Regions from separate parts of the Paenibacillus ihbetae genome, predicted to be linked through region 3. Evidence: a T-box and tRNA genes for the amino acid it is inferred to sense, from the RefSeq annotation. Region 3 holds a T-box; the other regions hold tRNA genes.
The links. A T-box is a leader RNA that pairs with one kind of tRNA and senses whether it is charged. The one in region 3 lies ahead of ileS (isoleucine--tRNA ligase), so its partner is inferred to be a tRNA-Ile.

Region 1 (4,192 bases), 2.8 Mb from region 3:
GATGAAAGTGAAATTTCATGGTTCGCTAATATATAAGGAGGTCCTATCATGCTGGGAATGCTATTCAATGAGAAGGAATGCAAAGAGCTTGATTATGTACTGCGAAAAGAACTGGATGAAATGCTGCTGGACTTAAGCGACCAACGATTGGACCAGAATATTAGACAGGCGATCGCGAATCGTTATAAGACGGTATTTCGCATGTATGCCCGCTTTGCCCCTCAGAAAGAACTCTCCAAATATGCGCGTAACGGGAAGTTCCCGCAATTCAAACACTAATTCGTAGAAAAAGTGTTGACGAACTCGCCGAGTGTATGGTAAATTAATTTTCGCTTCCTTTCCGAAGGTGATGCCGCCGACCGGCGGCCATCAAACTTCATCAAAAACTTCAAAAAACTTTTTTAAAAAAGTATTGCAAAGTTGCTAGGAAGTATGATATATTATAAAAGTCGCCGCTGAGATGCGGATGACAAAAAGAAACACCGATTGATCTTTGAAAACTGAACAACGAGTGAGTAAAAACGAACCGCTTCGGCGGGGAGTTACAATAGAGAATTGAACAAATTCTCGTCAGTTTTTCTAATGAGCTTAATCGCTCTTTCAATCAATCATCCGAAAGGATGATCTTTATTGGAGAGTTTGATCCTGGCTCAGGACGAACGCTGGCGGCGTGCCTAATACATGCAAGTCGAGCGGAGCAACGGTTTCCTTCGGGAAACCATTAGCTTAGCGGCGGACGGGTGAGTAACACGTAGGCAACCTGCCCTCAAGACTGGGATAACTACCGGAAACGGTAGCTAATACCGGATAATTAAACCTGCTGCATGGCAGGGTTATGAAAGGCGGAGCAATCTGTCACTTGAGGATGGGCCTGCGGCGCATTAGCTAGTTGGTGAGGTAACGGCTCACCAAGGCGACGATGCGTAGCCGACCTGAGAGGGTGAACGGCCACACTGGGACTGAGACACGGCCCAGACTCCTACGGGAGGCAGCAGTAGGGAATCTTCCGCAATGGGCGAAAGCCTGACGGAGCAACGCCGCGTGAGTGATGAAGGTTTTCGGATCGTAAAGCTCTGTTGCCAGGGAAGAACGTCTCATAGAGTAACTGCTATGAGAGTGACGGTACCTGAGAAGAAAGCCCCGGCTAACTACGTGCCAGCAGCCGCGGTAATACGTAGGGGGCAAGCGTTGTCCGGAATTATTGGGCGTAAAGCGCGCGCAGGCGGTTCTTTAAGTCTGGTGTTTAAACCCGAGGCTCAACTTCGGGACGCACTGGAAACTGGGGAACTTGAGTGCAGAAGAGGAGAGTGGAATTCCACGTGTAGCGGTGAAATGCGTAGATATGTGGAGGAACACCAGTGGCGAAGGCGACTCTCTGGGCTGTAACTGACGCTGAGGCGCGAAAGCGTGGGGAGCGAACAGGATTAGATACCCTGGTAGTCCACGCCGTAAACGATGAATGCTAGGTGTTAGGGGTTTCGATACCCTTGGTGCCGAAGTTAACACATTAAGCATTCCGCCTGGGGAGTACGGTCGCAAGACTGAAACTCAAAGGAATTGACGGGGACCCGCACAAGCAGTGGAGTATGTGGTTTAATTCGAAGCAACGCGAAGAACCTTACCAAGTCTTGACATCCCTCTGAATCCTCTAGAGATAGGGGCGGCCTTCGGGACAGAGGAGACAGGTGGTGCATGGTTGTCGTCAGCTCGTGTCGTGAGATGTTGGGTTAAGTCCCGCAACGAGCGCAACCCTTGATCTTAGTTGCCAGCACTTTAAGGTGGGCACTCTAAGGTGACTGCCGGTGACAAACCGGAGGAAGGTGGGGATGACGTCAAATCATCATGCCCCTTATGACTTGGGCTACACACGTACTACAATGGCTGGTACAACGGGAAGCGAAGGAGCGATCTGGAGCCAATCCTAAAAAGCCAGTCTCAGTTCGGATTGCAGGCTGCAACTCGCCTGCATGAAGTCGGAATTGCTAGTAATCGCGGATCAGCATGCCGCGGTGAATACGTTCCCGGGTCTTGTACACACCGCCCGTCACACCACGAGAGTTTACAACACCCGAAGTCGGTGGGGTAACCCGCAAGGGAGCCAGCCGCCGAAGGTGGGGTAGATGATTGGGGTGAAGTCGTAACAAGGTAGCCGTATCGGAAGGTGCGGCTGGATCACCTCCTTTCTATGGAGTACCTCGCTTCCGCAGCGAAGCGGTACAAATATGGCTGGCCGCAAGGTCGCCGATTCCTTTGCGAAAGCAAAGGCACCAAATCAGGTTTAGGCCTGTTACTCACTCGTTGCTCAGTTTTGAGAGGTCAATCCTTTCATACATACGTTTGGTGATGATGGCGGAAGGGTTCCACGCGTTCCCATACCGAACACGACCGTTAAGCCTTCCAGCGCCGATGGTACTTGGACCGAAGGGTCCCGGGAGAGTAGGACGTTGCCAAGCGTATGATATGGGCCCTTAGCTCAGCTGGTTAGAGCGCACCCCTGATAAGGGTGAGGTCGGTGGTTCGAGTCCACTAGGGCCCACCATATAAATATTAACTTCATAAGGTAAGTGTCGGGGTCCCCGAGAAGTAATCGGATTAAACCTCGAAGCCATACTTCGCTTTTTGGAGTGAATTATGGGGCTATAGCTCAGCTGGGAGAGCGCCTGCCTTGCACGCAGGAGGTCAGGGGTTCGATCCCCCTTGGCTCCACCATATTTATTCTTATCACTTCCATAAATTGCAGGTTGCACTGCAACGGAGGATATGATACGATATTATTCCGGTCGTTAATCGGCCGAAGGAATTTGATCCTTGAAAACTAGATAACGAAACGAATTTGCGTTTTAGAAATATCCTTCTCTAACGACTTGTGTCAAGTGATTGACCAAGAAGTGAAAGAGTAGCGTTAGAGCGAAAGATTCGTGACAGGTGATCCTTTGGATGCTTGTTTCGACCTTGAGTGGTTTTATCTATTCAGGAAACAAGCGAACAACAGAGCACATGGCACGAAACTGGAGCGACATGGTTAAGCTACTAAGAGCACACGGAGGATGCCTAGGCGCTAGGAGCCGATGAAGGACGTGGCGAACAACGATACTGCCTCGGGGAGCTGTAAGCAAGCTTCGATCCGGGGATGTCCGAATGGGGAAACCCAGCTGGTGTAATAGCCAGTTACCCGTATCTGAATACATAGGATACGAGGAGGCATACCCAGGGAACTGAAACATCTAAGTACCTGGAGGAAGAGAAAACAAGAGTGATTCCGTCAGTAGCGGCGAGCGAACGCGGAACAGCCTAAACCAGAGAGCTTGCTCTCTGGGGTTGTGGGACGTCTCACATGGAGTTACAAAGGTTTAGATTAGACGAACAGGTCTGGAAAGGCCGGCCATAGAAGGTAAAAGCCCTGTAATCGAAAATGTGAACCCTCCGAGACGGATCCCGAGTAGTGCGGGGCACGTGAAACCCCGTATGAATCCAGCAGGACCATCTGCTAAGGCTAAATACTCCCTAGCGACCGATAGTGAAGCAGTACCGTGAGGGAAAGGTGAAAAGCACCCCGGAAGGGGAGTGAAATAGAACCTGAAACCGTGTGCTTACAAGAAGTCAGAGCCCAATCTATGGGTGATGGCGTGCCTTTTGTAGAATGAACCGGCGAGTTACGTTCCCATGCAAGGTTAAGGTGAGAAGCCGTAGCCGCAGCGAAAGCGAGTCTGAATAGGGCGACTTAGTATGTGGACGTAGACCCGAAACCGTGTGATCTACCCCTGTCCAGGGTGAAGGTGCGGTAACACGCACTGGAGGCCCGAACCCACGTACGTTGAAAAGTGCGGGGATGAGGTGGGGGTAGCGGAGAAATTCCAATCGAACTCGGAGATAGCTGGTTCTCCCCGAAATAGCTTTAGGGCTAGCCTCGGAATGAAGAGTCGTGGAGGTAGAGCACTGATTGGGTGCGGGGCCCGCAAGGGTTACCAAGCTCAGTCAAACTCCGAATGCCATAGACTTATATCCGGGAGTCAGACAGTGAGTGCTAAGATCCATTGTCAAAAGGGAAACAGCCCAGACCATCAGCTAAGGTCCCCAAGTGTGTGTTAAGTGGGAAAGGATGTGGAGTTGCACAGACAACCAGGATGTTGGCTTAGAAGCAGCCACCATTTAAAGAGTGCGTAATAGCTCACTGGTCGAGTGACTCTGCGCC
Region 2 (4,192 bases), 1.8 Mb from region 3:
GAAAGGCGGAGCAATCTGTCACTTGAGGATGGGCCTGCGGCGCATTAGCTAGTTGGTGGGGTAACGGCTTACCAAGGCGACGATGCGTAGCCGACCTGAGAGGGTGAACGGCCACACTGGGACTGAGACACGGCCCAGACTCCTACGGGAGGCAGCAGTAGGGAATCTTCCGCAATGGGCGAAAGCCTGACGGAGCAACGCCGCGTGAGTGATGAAGGTTTTCGGATCGTAAAGCTCTGTTGCCAGGGAAGAACGTCTCATAGAGTAACTGCTATGAGAGTGACGGTACCTGAGAAGAAAGCCCCGGCTAACTACGTGCCAGCAGCCGCGGTAATACGTAGGGGGCAAGCGTTGTCCGGAATTATTGGGCGTAAAGCGCGCGCAGGCGGTTCTTTAAGTCTGGTGTTTAAACCCGAGGCTCAACTTCGGGACGCACTGGAAACTGGGGAACTTGAGTGCAGAAGAGGAGAGTGGAATTCCACGTGTAGCGGTGAAATGCGTAGATATGTGGAGGAACACCAGTGGCGAAGGCGACTCTCTGGGCTGTAACTGACGCTGAGGCGCGAAAGCGTGGGGAGCGAACAGGATTAGATACCCTGGTAGTCCACGCCGTAAACGATGAATGCTAGGTGTTAGGGGTTTCGATACCCTTGGTGCCGAAGTTAACACATTAAGCATTCCGCCTGGGGAGTACGGTCGCAAGACTGAAACTCAAAGGAATTGACGGGGACCCGCACAAGCAGTGGAGTATGTGGTTTAATTCGAAGCAACGCGAAGAACCTTACCAAGTCTTGACATCCCTCTGAATCCTCTAGAGATAGAGGCGGCCTTCGGGACAGAGGAGACAGGTGGTGCATGGTTGTCGTCAGCTCGTGTCGTGAGATGTTGGGTTAAGTCCCGCAACGAGCGCAACCCTTGATCTTAGTTGCCAGCACTTAAGGTGGGCACTCTAAGGTGACTGCCGGTGACAAACCGGAGGAAGGTGGGGATGACGTCAAATCATCATGCCCCTTATGACTTGGGCTACACACGTACTACAATGGCTGGTACAACGGGAAGCGAAGGAGCGATCTGGAGCCAATCCTAAAAAGCCAGTCTCAGTTCGGATTGCAGGCTGCAACTCGCCTGCATGAAGTCGGAATTGCTAGTAATCGCGGATCAGCATGCCGCGGTGAATACGTTCCCGGGTCTTGTACACACCGCCCGTCACACCACGAGAGTTTACAACACCCGAAGTCGGTGGGGTAACCCTTACGGGAGCCAGCCGCCGAAGGTGGGGTAGATGATTGGGGTGAAGTCGTAACAAGGTAGCCGTATCGGAAGGTGCGGCTGGATCACCTCCTTTCTATGGAGAATCGTCTTCTGCAACGAAGACATTCAAATATGAATCTAGCCAGGTCGGCTAGTTACTCACTCGTTGCTCAGTTTTGAGAGGTCAATCCTTTCATACATACGTTTGGTGATGATGGCGGAAGGGTTCCACGCGTTCCCATACCGAACACGACCGTTAAGCCTTCCAGCGCCAATGGTACTTGGACCGAAGGGTCCCGGGAGAGTAGGACGTTGCCAAGCGTATGATATGGGCCCTTAGCTCAGCTGGTTAGAGCGCACCCCTGATAAGGGTGAGGTCGGTGGTTCGAGTCCACTAGGGCCCACCATATAAATATTAACTTCATAAGGTAAGTATCGGGGTCCCCGAGAAGTAATCGGATCAAACCTCGAAGCCATACTTCACTTTTTTGAGGTGAATTATGGGGCTATAGCTCAGCTGGGAGAGCGCCTGCCTTGCACGCAGGAGGTCAGGGGTTCGATCCCCCTTGGCTCCACCATATTTATTCTTAACGCTTCCATAAATTGCGGGTTGTACTGCGATGGAGGTTGTGGTAAGATAATCTTCCGGTCGAAAGACTGGCATTGATCCTTGAAAACTAGATAACGAAACGAATTTGCGTTTTAGAAATATCCTTCTCTAACGACTTGTGTCAAGTGATTGACCAAGAAGTGAAAGAGTAGCGTTAGAGCGAAAGATTCGTGACAGGTGATCCTTTGGAAGCTTGTTTCACCATTGAGTGGTTTTATCCATTCAGGAAACAAGCGGACAACAGAGCACATGGCACGAAGCTGGAGCGACATGGTTAAGCTACTAAGAGCACACGGAGGATGCCTAGGCGCTAGGAGCCGATGAAGGACGTGGCGAACAACGATACTGCCTCGGGGAGCTGTAAGCAAGCTTCGATCCGGGGATGTCCGAATGGGGAAACCCAGCTGGTGTAATAGCCAGTTACCCGTATCTGAATACATAGGATGCGAGGAGGCATACCCAGGGAACTGAAACATCTAAGTACCTGGAGGAAGAGAAAACAAGAGTGATTCCGTCAGTAGCGGCGAGCGAACGCGGAACAGCCTAAACCAGAGAGTTTGCTCTCTGGGGTTGTGGGACGTCTCACATGGAGTTACAAAGGTTTAGATTAGACGAACAGGTCTGGAAAGGCCGGCCATAGAAGGTAAAAGCCCTGTAATCGAAAATGTGAACCCTCCGAGACGGATCCCGAGTAGTGCGGGGCACGTGAAACCCCGTATGAATCCAGCAGGACCATCTGCTAAGGCTAAATACTCCCTAGCGACCGATAGTGAAGCAGTACCGTGAGGGAAAGGTGAAAAGCACCCCGGAAGGGGAGTGAAATAGAACCTGAAACCGTGTGCTTACAAGAAGTCAGAGCCCGATCGATGGGTGATGGCGTGCCTTTTGTAGAATGAACCGGCGAGTTACGTTCCCATGCAAGGTTAAGGCGAGAAGCCGTAGCCGCAGCGAAAGCGAGTCTGAATAGGGCGATGTAGTATGTGGACGTAGACCCGAAACCGTGTGATCTACCCCTGTCCAGGGTGAAGGTGCGGTAACACGCACTGGAGGCCCGAACCCACGTACGTTGAAAAGTGCGGGGATGAGGTGGGGGTAGCGGAGAAATTCCAATCGAACTCGGAGATAGCTGGTTCTCCCCGAAATAGCTTTAGGGCTAGCCTCGGAATGAAGAGTCGTGGAGGTAGAGCACTGATTGGGTGCGGGGCCCGCAAGGGTTACCAAGCTCAGTCAAACTCCGAATGCCATAGACTTATATCCGGGAGTCAGACAGTGAGTGCTAAGATCCATTGTCAAAAGGGAAACAGCCCAGACCATCAGCTAAGGTCCCCAAGTGTGTGTTAAGTGGGAAAGGATGTGGAGTTGCACAGACAACCAGGATGTTGGCTTAGAAGCAGCCACCATTTAAAGAGTGCGTAATAGCTCACTGGTCGAGTGACTCTGCGCCGAAAATGTAACGGGGCTAAACACACCACCGAAGCTATGGCTTGATGCTTGCATCAGGGGTAGGGGAGCGTTGTGTATGCGTTGAAGGTGTACCGTAAGGAGCGCTGGAGAGTACACAAGTGAGAATGCCGGTATGAGTAACGAAAAGATCAGTGAGAATCTGATCCGCCGAAAGCCCAAGGTTTCCTGAGGAAGGCTCGTCCGCTCAGGGTAAGTCGGGACCTAAGGCGAGGCCGAAAGGCGTAGTCGAAGGACAACAGGTTGAAATTCCTGTACCACCGTAAACCGTTATGAACGATGGGGTGACGCAGGAGGGTAGTGACGCGGACTGATGGATGTCCGTCCAAGCAGTGAGGCTGATGTGTAGGCAAATCCGCACATCGTAAGGCTGGGCTGTGATGGGGAGTGAAAATTACAGTAGCGAAGGTCATGATCTCACACTGCCAAGAAAAGCCTCTAGTCAGGTGAAGGTGCCCGTACCGCAAACCGACACAGGTAGGCGAGAAGAGAATTCTAAGGCGCGCGGAAGAACTCTCGTTAAGGAACTCGGCAAAATGACCCCGTAACTTCGGGAGAAGGGGTGCCTCGGTAGGGTGAATAGCCCGAGGGGGCCGCAGTGAAAAGGCCCAAGCGACTGTTTAGCAAAAACACAGGTCTGTGCGAAGCCGCAAGGCGAAGTATACGGGCTGACGCCTGCCCGGTGCTGGAAGGTTAAGGGGAGCGGTTAGGAGGTAACTCCGAAGCTGTGAACCGAAGCCCCAGTAAACGGCGGCCGTAACTATAACGGTCCTAAGGTAGCGAAATTCCTTGTCAGGTAAATTCTGACCCGCACGAATGGCGTAACGACTTGGGCGCTGTCTCAACGAGAGATCCGGTGAAATTTTAATA
Region 3 (4,192 bases):
TCCAGGGCTCCATCTCAGAGATATTGGCTGACGAGCATGACTATACGAGAATGAGGTGACCTAGACTTTGTCCATAGAAATTTTCCAAATTGTACGTACGCTGTTCCAAATCTATTTTTATATGATTTTGATCTATGTGTTAATGTCCTGGCTTCCGAATGTGAGGGAGAGCTTTGTCGGGGAGCTCCTGGGCAAGCTGGTGGAGCCTTATCTGTCCCCGTTTCGCCGGTTTATCCCGCCGATCATGGGCATGATCGACATTTCCCCGATCATTGCATTGTTCGTCCTGCAGCTAGCCGAGCGGGGAGTTTATGCTATTCTGGAATTCATTCTAGGGTGACGAACGATGAAGCCGGACATCTATGAGCATTTTCACCAAGACGAGCGCGAGTTCGTCGATCGGGCTTGGGAATGGGTCGTCAACGCAGGACAGTATCATGAGGTGAAGCTGACGGACTTTCTCGACCCCCGCCAACGCTTCATTCTCGAGACGCTGGTGAACCGGCACCCTGACGTCCACGCCGCTTTTGAAGGCGGCTACGCGGATGCCGAGCGGGTACGCGCCATCATCGCGCCCGATTACCGCGATCTTGAAGGCGAAGACTTCAAAATCAAGGTGCTCAGCATCACGTCGGGAGACCAGAAGCTTCTGGAGCTCGAGCACGGGGATTATATGGGCTCGATTCTCGGCCTCGGCATCAAGCGATCGAAGCTCGGAGATATTCACGTGATCGAAAGCGGATGCCATGCCGTCGTATCGGAAGAGATCGGCGCATTCCTGAACCTGAACCTGAGCCAGGTGCACAGGGTGCATGTGATGACTGAGCTTCTGCCGATGGACAAGCTGCAGGCAGCCGAGACGAAGCTGGATACGATGGACATTACCGTGGCCTCGCTTAGACTCGACGGCATTGCCAGTGATGCACACCGGATCAGCCGGACAAAGATCGTTGTTCCGATCAAGGCTGGACGATGCCGGGTGAACTGGAAGGTAGAAGAGGATCCGTCAACCAATTTAAAAGAGGGCGATGTCGTCTCCATCCAGGGAATGGGCAGATTTGCCGTGCTGGAGATCGGCGGCCTGACGAAGAAAGGGCGGTACCGTGTCAAGGTTGGTAAATATGTCTGACCTTTGAAGGAATTGCCGTTTTTTTGTCGAAATCATTTAGGACGTACATTTAAAATGCGGAATGAATTGCCGATAAATCAGAATGACCGCTATTGTCCTCAGGGACGGGTGGTCTGGCTTATACAGCGGATAACCGTCTTGTGAGGCCCATATATTTAGGAGGTGCACACCATGCCATTGACACCGCTTGATATACATAACAAAGAATTTGCCCGTCGAATTCGCGGTTATGATGAGGACGAGGTCAACGAGTTTTTGGACCAGGTCATTAAAGATTACGAGAGCGTCATTCGGGAGAATAAAGAGCTCGGTAATCAGCTGATGGCGATGCAGGAGAAGCTGGATCATTTCGCCAACATCGAGGAAACCTTGTCCAAGACGATCATCGTAGCCCAAGAGGCTGCCGATGAGGTGAAGAATAATGCGAAGAAGGAAGCGCAGCTTATCGTGAAGGAAGCGGAGAAGAACGCGGACCGGATCATTAACGAGGCGCTCGGGAAATCCCGTAAGATTGCGCTGGAAGTGGAAGAGCTCAAGAAGCAGGCATCAATCTACCGGACCCGGTTCCGTTCTCTTGTAGAGGCGCAGCTGGAGCTGCTGAAGCAGGACGGATGGGAGTCCTTAGAAAGCCGTGAACCGAGCCTGGAGCCTAAAGAGGTGTATTAGGCCGGGGCGGCCTTGACTTTTCCCTTGAAGTCGTCTATAACTAATATCATATTATTGATTAAGACGAAAATTTGTTGATGGGAACAGTAGGCAGAGGAATTGTCCTTCAGAGAGCCGGCATTTGCTGAGAGTCGGCGGTCAGTCCTGAGCTGAAGATCATCCCGGAGAAGCGAAGCTGAAGCGTTATCGTTACGTGCGTAAGCTGAGCCGTCGGCCGAACGTTATATCGGACCATGCCGGTAGTTATAGGCATGGATATGAGGTGTCGCCCGGTACAGTCGTTCACGGCTGGATTTGCGGGCGGAATTAGGGTGGTAGCGCGAGAACAGGTTCTCGTCCCTTTCGGGATGAGGGCCTTTTTTTATTCCCTTGGGGAATTTTACTCACATTGGTGAAAGGAAGATCTGCAATGAACAGAGTTGACGTGAAAGAGAAGGCGCGGGCCAGAGAGCTTCGCATCCTCGACAAATGGAATAAGGAGAACACCTTCAAGAAGTCGATCGAGCTCCGGGCGGGCAAGCCGAACTATGTCTTTTATGAAGGGCCGCCGACAGCTAACGGCGCACCGCATATCGGTCATGTGTTAGGCCGGGTAATCAAGGATTTCGTAGGCCGTTACCAGACGATGAAGGGCTACCATGTTGTCCGCAAAGCGGGCTGGGACACGCACGGGCTTCCGGTTGAATTGGGCGTCGAGAAGCAGCTCGGCATTTCCGGCAAGCAGGAGATCGAGAATTACGGCGTGGAGGCGTTCATCAAGAAATGTAAGGCCAGCGTGTTCGAATATGAGCATAAGTGGCGCGAGCTGACCGAAGCGATTGCCTACTGGACCGATCTGGACCATCCTTATATCACGCTGGAGAACAACTATATCGAGAGCGTATGGAACATTTTGGCGACGATTCATGACAAGGGGCTGCTGTACCGCGGACATCGCGTCAGCCCGTACTGCCCTTGCTGCCAGACGACGCTGAGCTCCCACGAAGTGGCCCAAGGCTACGAAGATGTAAAGGATTTGAGTGCAACGGCGAAGTTCAAGCTGCATGACAGCGGTGAGTACATCCTTGCATGGACGACCACCCCATGGACGCTGCCATCGCACGTTGCGCTTGCGGTGAACCCGAATATGGAATATGCCCGTGTCCAGCAGGAGGACGGCATCTACATCGTGGCGAAAAACCTGGTGGAAGACGTCATGAAGGGCGAGTACACCGTCCTGTCCACGCTTCAAGGCTCCGAGCTGGTGGGCAAATCTTACACGCCTCCTTTCACATATGTGAAGGCCGAGAAGGCGAATATCGTTGTCGGAGCATCGTTTGTTACGGATGCAAGCGGTACGGGGATCGTGCACATGGCTCCGGCCCACGGGGAAGACGACTACCGCGTATGCCGCGAGAACGGCATCAGCTTCGTAAGCGTCGTAAACGGTCAGGGACGGTATACGGACGAGGTCACGGATTTTGCCGGACGCTTCGTGAAGGATTGCGATCTGGATATCGTGAAGACCCTTTCGGAGAAGGGACTGCTGTACAGCAAAGAGAAATACGAGCACAGCTATCCGTTCTGCTGGCGCTGCAAATCGCCGCTGCTCTACTATGCTATGGAAAGCTGGTTTATCGAAACGACCGCGGTCAAGGATCAGCTCATCGCCAACAACAACGAGGTGACCTGGTATCCTGGCCATGTGCGCGAAGGCCGCTTTGGCAAGTTCCTTGAGGATCTGGTGGATTGGAATATCAGCCGGAACCGGTATTGGGGAACGCCGCTGAATGTATGGGTGTGCGGAACATGCGACGGGCAATTTGCGCCGCACAGCATCGCCGAGCTTCGCGCTCAAGCGGTAAGCGAGGTCTCCGAGGATCTGGAGCTGCATAAGCCGTACGTGGATGAAGTCAAGGTGAAATGTCCGCATTGCGACGGCGGAGTCATGGAACGGACCTCTGAAGTGATCGACGTCTGGTTTGACAGCGGATCGATGCCGTTCGCGCAGTACCATTATCCGTTCGAGGATAACGAGAAATTCGCGCAGCAGTTCCCAGCCGATATGATCTGCGAAGGGATTGACCAAACACGGGGCTGGTTCTACAGCTTGCTCGCGGTATCGACGCTGTTTACGGGCAAGGCGCCATATAAGGCGGTTATGGCTACGGGACATATCCTGGACGAGAACGGGCAAAAAATGTCCAAATCCAAAGGAAACGTCATCGATCCTTGGGAAATCATCGAAGAATACGGCACCGACGCGTTCCGCTGGGCGCTGCTTGCCGACAGTGCGCCTTGGAACAGCAAACGCTTCTCCAAGGGCATCGTAGGCGAAGCCAAGTCGAAGGTGATCGATACCCTTGTAAACACCCATGCTTTCCTGACGTTATATGCCGGAATCGACGGCTACAATCC

Region 1: it encodes a tRNA-Ile, which carries the amino acid that the T-box ahead of ileS (isoleucine--tRNA ligase) is inferred to sense. The anticodon was not compared.
Region 2: it encodes a tRNA-Ile, which carries the amino acid that the T-box ahead of ileS (isoleucine--tRNA ligase) is inferred to sense. The anticodon was not compared.

What each region holds. Positions count from the first base shown of each region.
Region 1 covers NZ_CP016809.1:4,009,729-4,013,920, forward strand. Annotated here, with positions in the region: gene BBD41_RS17725 (hypothetical protein) at 49-279, shown strand; rRNA gene BBD41_RS17730 (16S ribosomal RNA) at 628-2,183, shown strand; rRNA gene rrf (5S ribosomal RNA) at 2,337-2,453, shown strand; tRNA gene BBD41_RS17740 (tRNA-Ile) at 2,463-2,539, shown strand; tRNA gene BBD41_RS17745 (tRNA-Ala) at 2,634-2,709, shown strand; rRNA gene BBD41_RS17750 (23S ribosomal RNA) at 3,021-4,192, shown strand, end outside.
Region 2 covers NZ_CP016809.1:3,049,505-3,053,696, reverse strand. Annotated here, with positions in the region: rRNA gene BBD41_RS13650 (16S ribosomal RNA) at 1-1,345, shown strand, start outside; rRNA gene rrf (5S ribosomal RNA) at 1,456-1,572, shown strand; tRNA gene BBD41_RS13640 (tRNA-Ile) at 1,582-1,658, shown strand; tRNA gene BBD41_RS13635 (tRNA-Ala) at 1,754-1,829, shown strand; rRNA gene BBD41_RS13630 (23S ribosomal RNA) at 2,134-4,192, shown strand, end outside.
Region 3 covers NZ_CP016809.1:1,251,781-1,255,972, reverse strand. Annotated here, with positions in the region: gene BBD41_RS05825 (cell division protein SepF) at 1-59, shown strand, start outside; gene BBD41_RS05820 (YggT family protein) at 68-340, shown strand; gene BBD41_RS05815 (YlmH family RNA-binding protein) at 347-1,129, shown strand; gene BBD41_RS05810 (DivIVA domain-containing protein) at 1,301-1,795, shown strand; T-box leader at 1,861-2,139, shown strand; gene ileS (isoleucine--tRNA ligase) at 2,205-4,192, shown strand, end outside.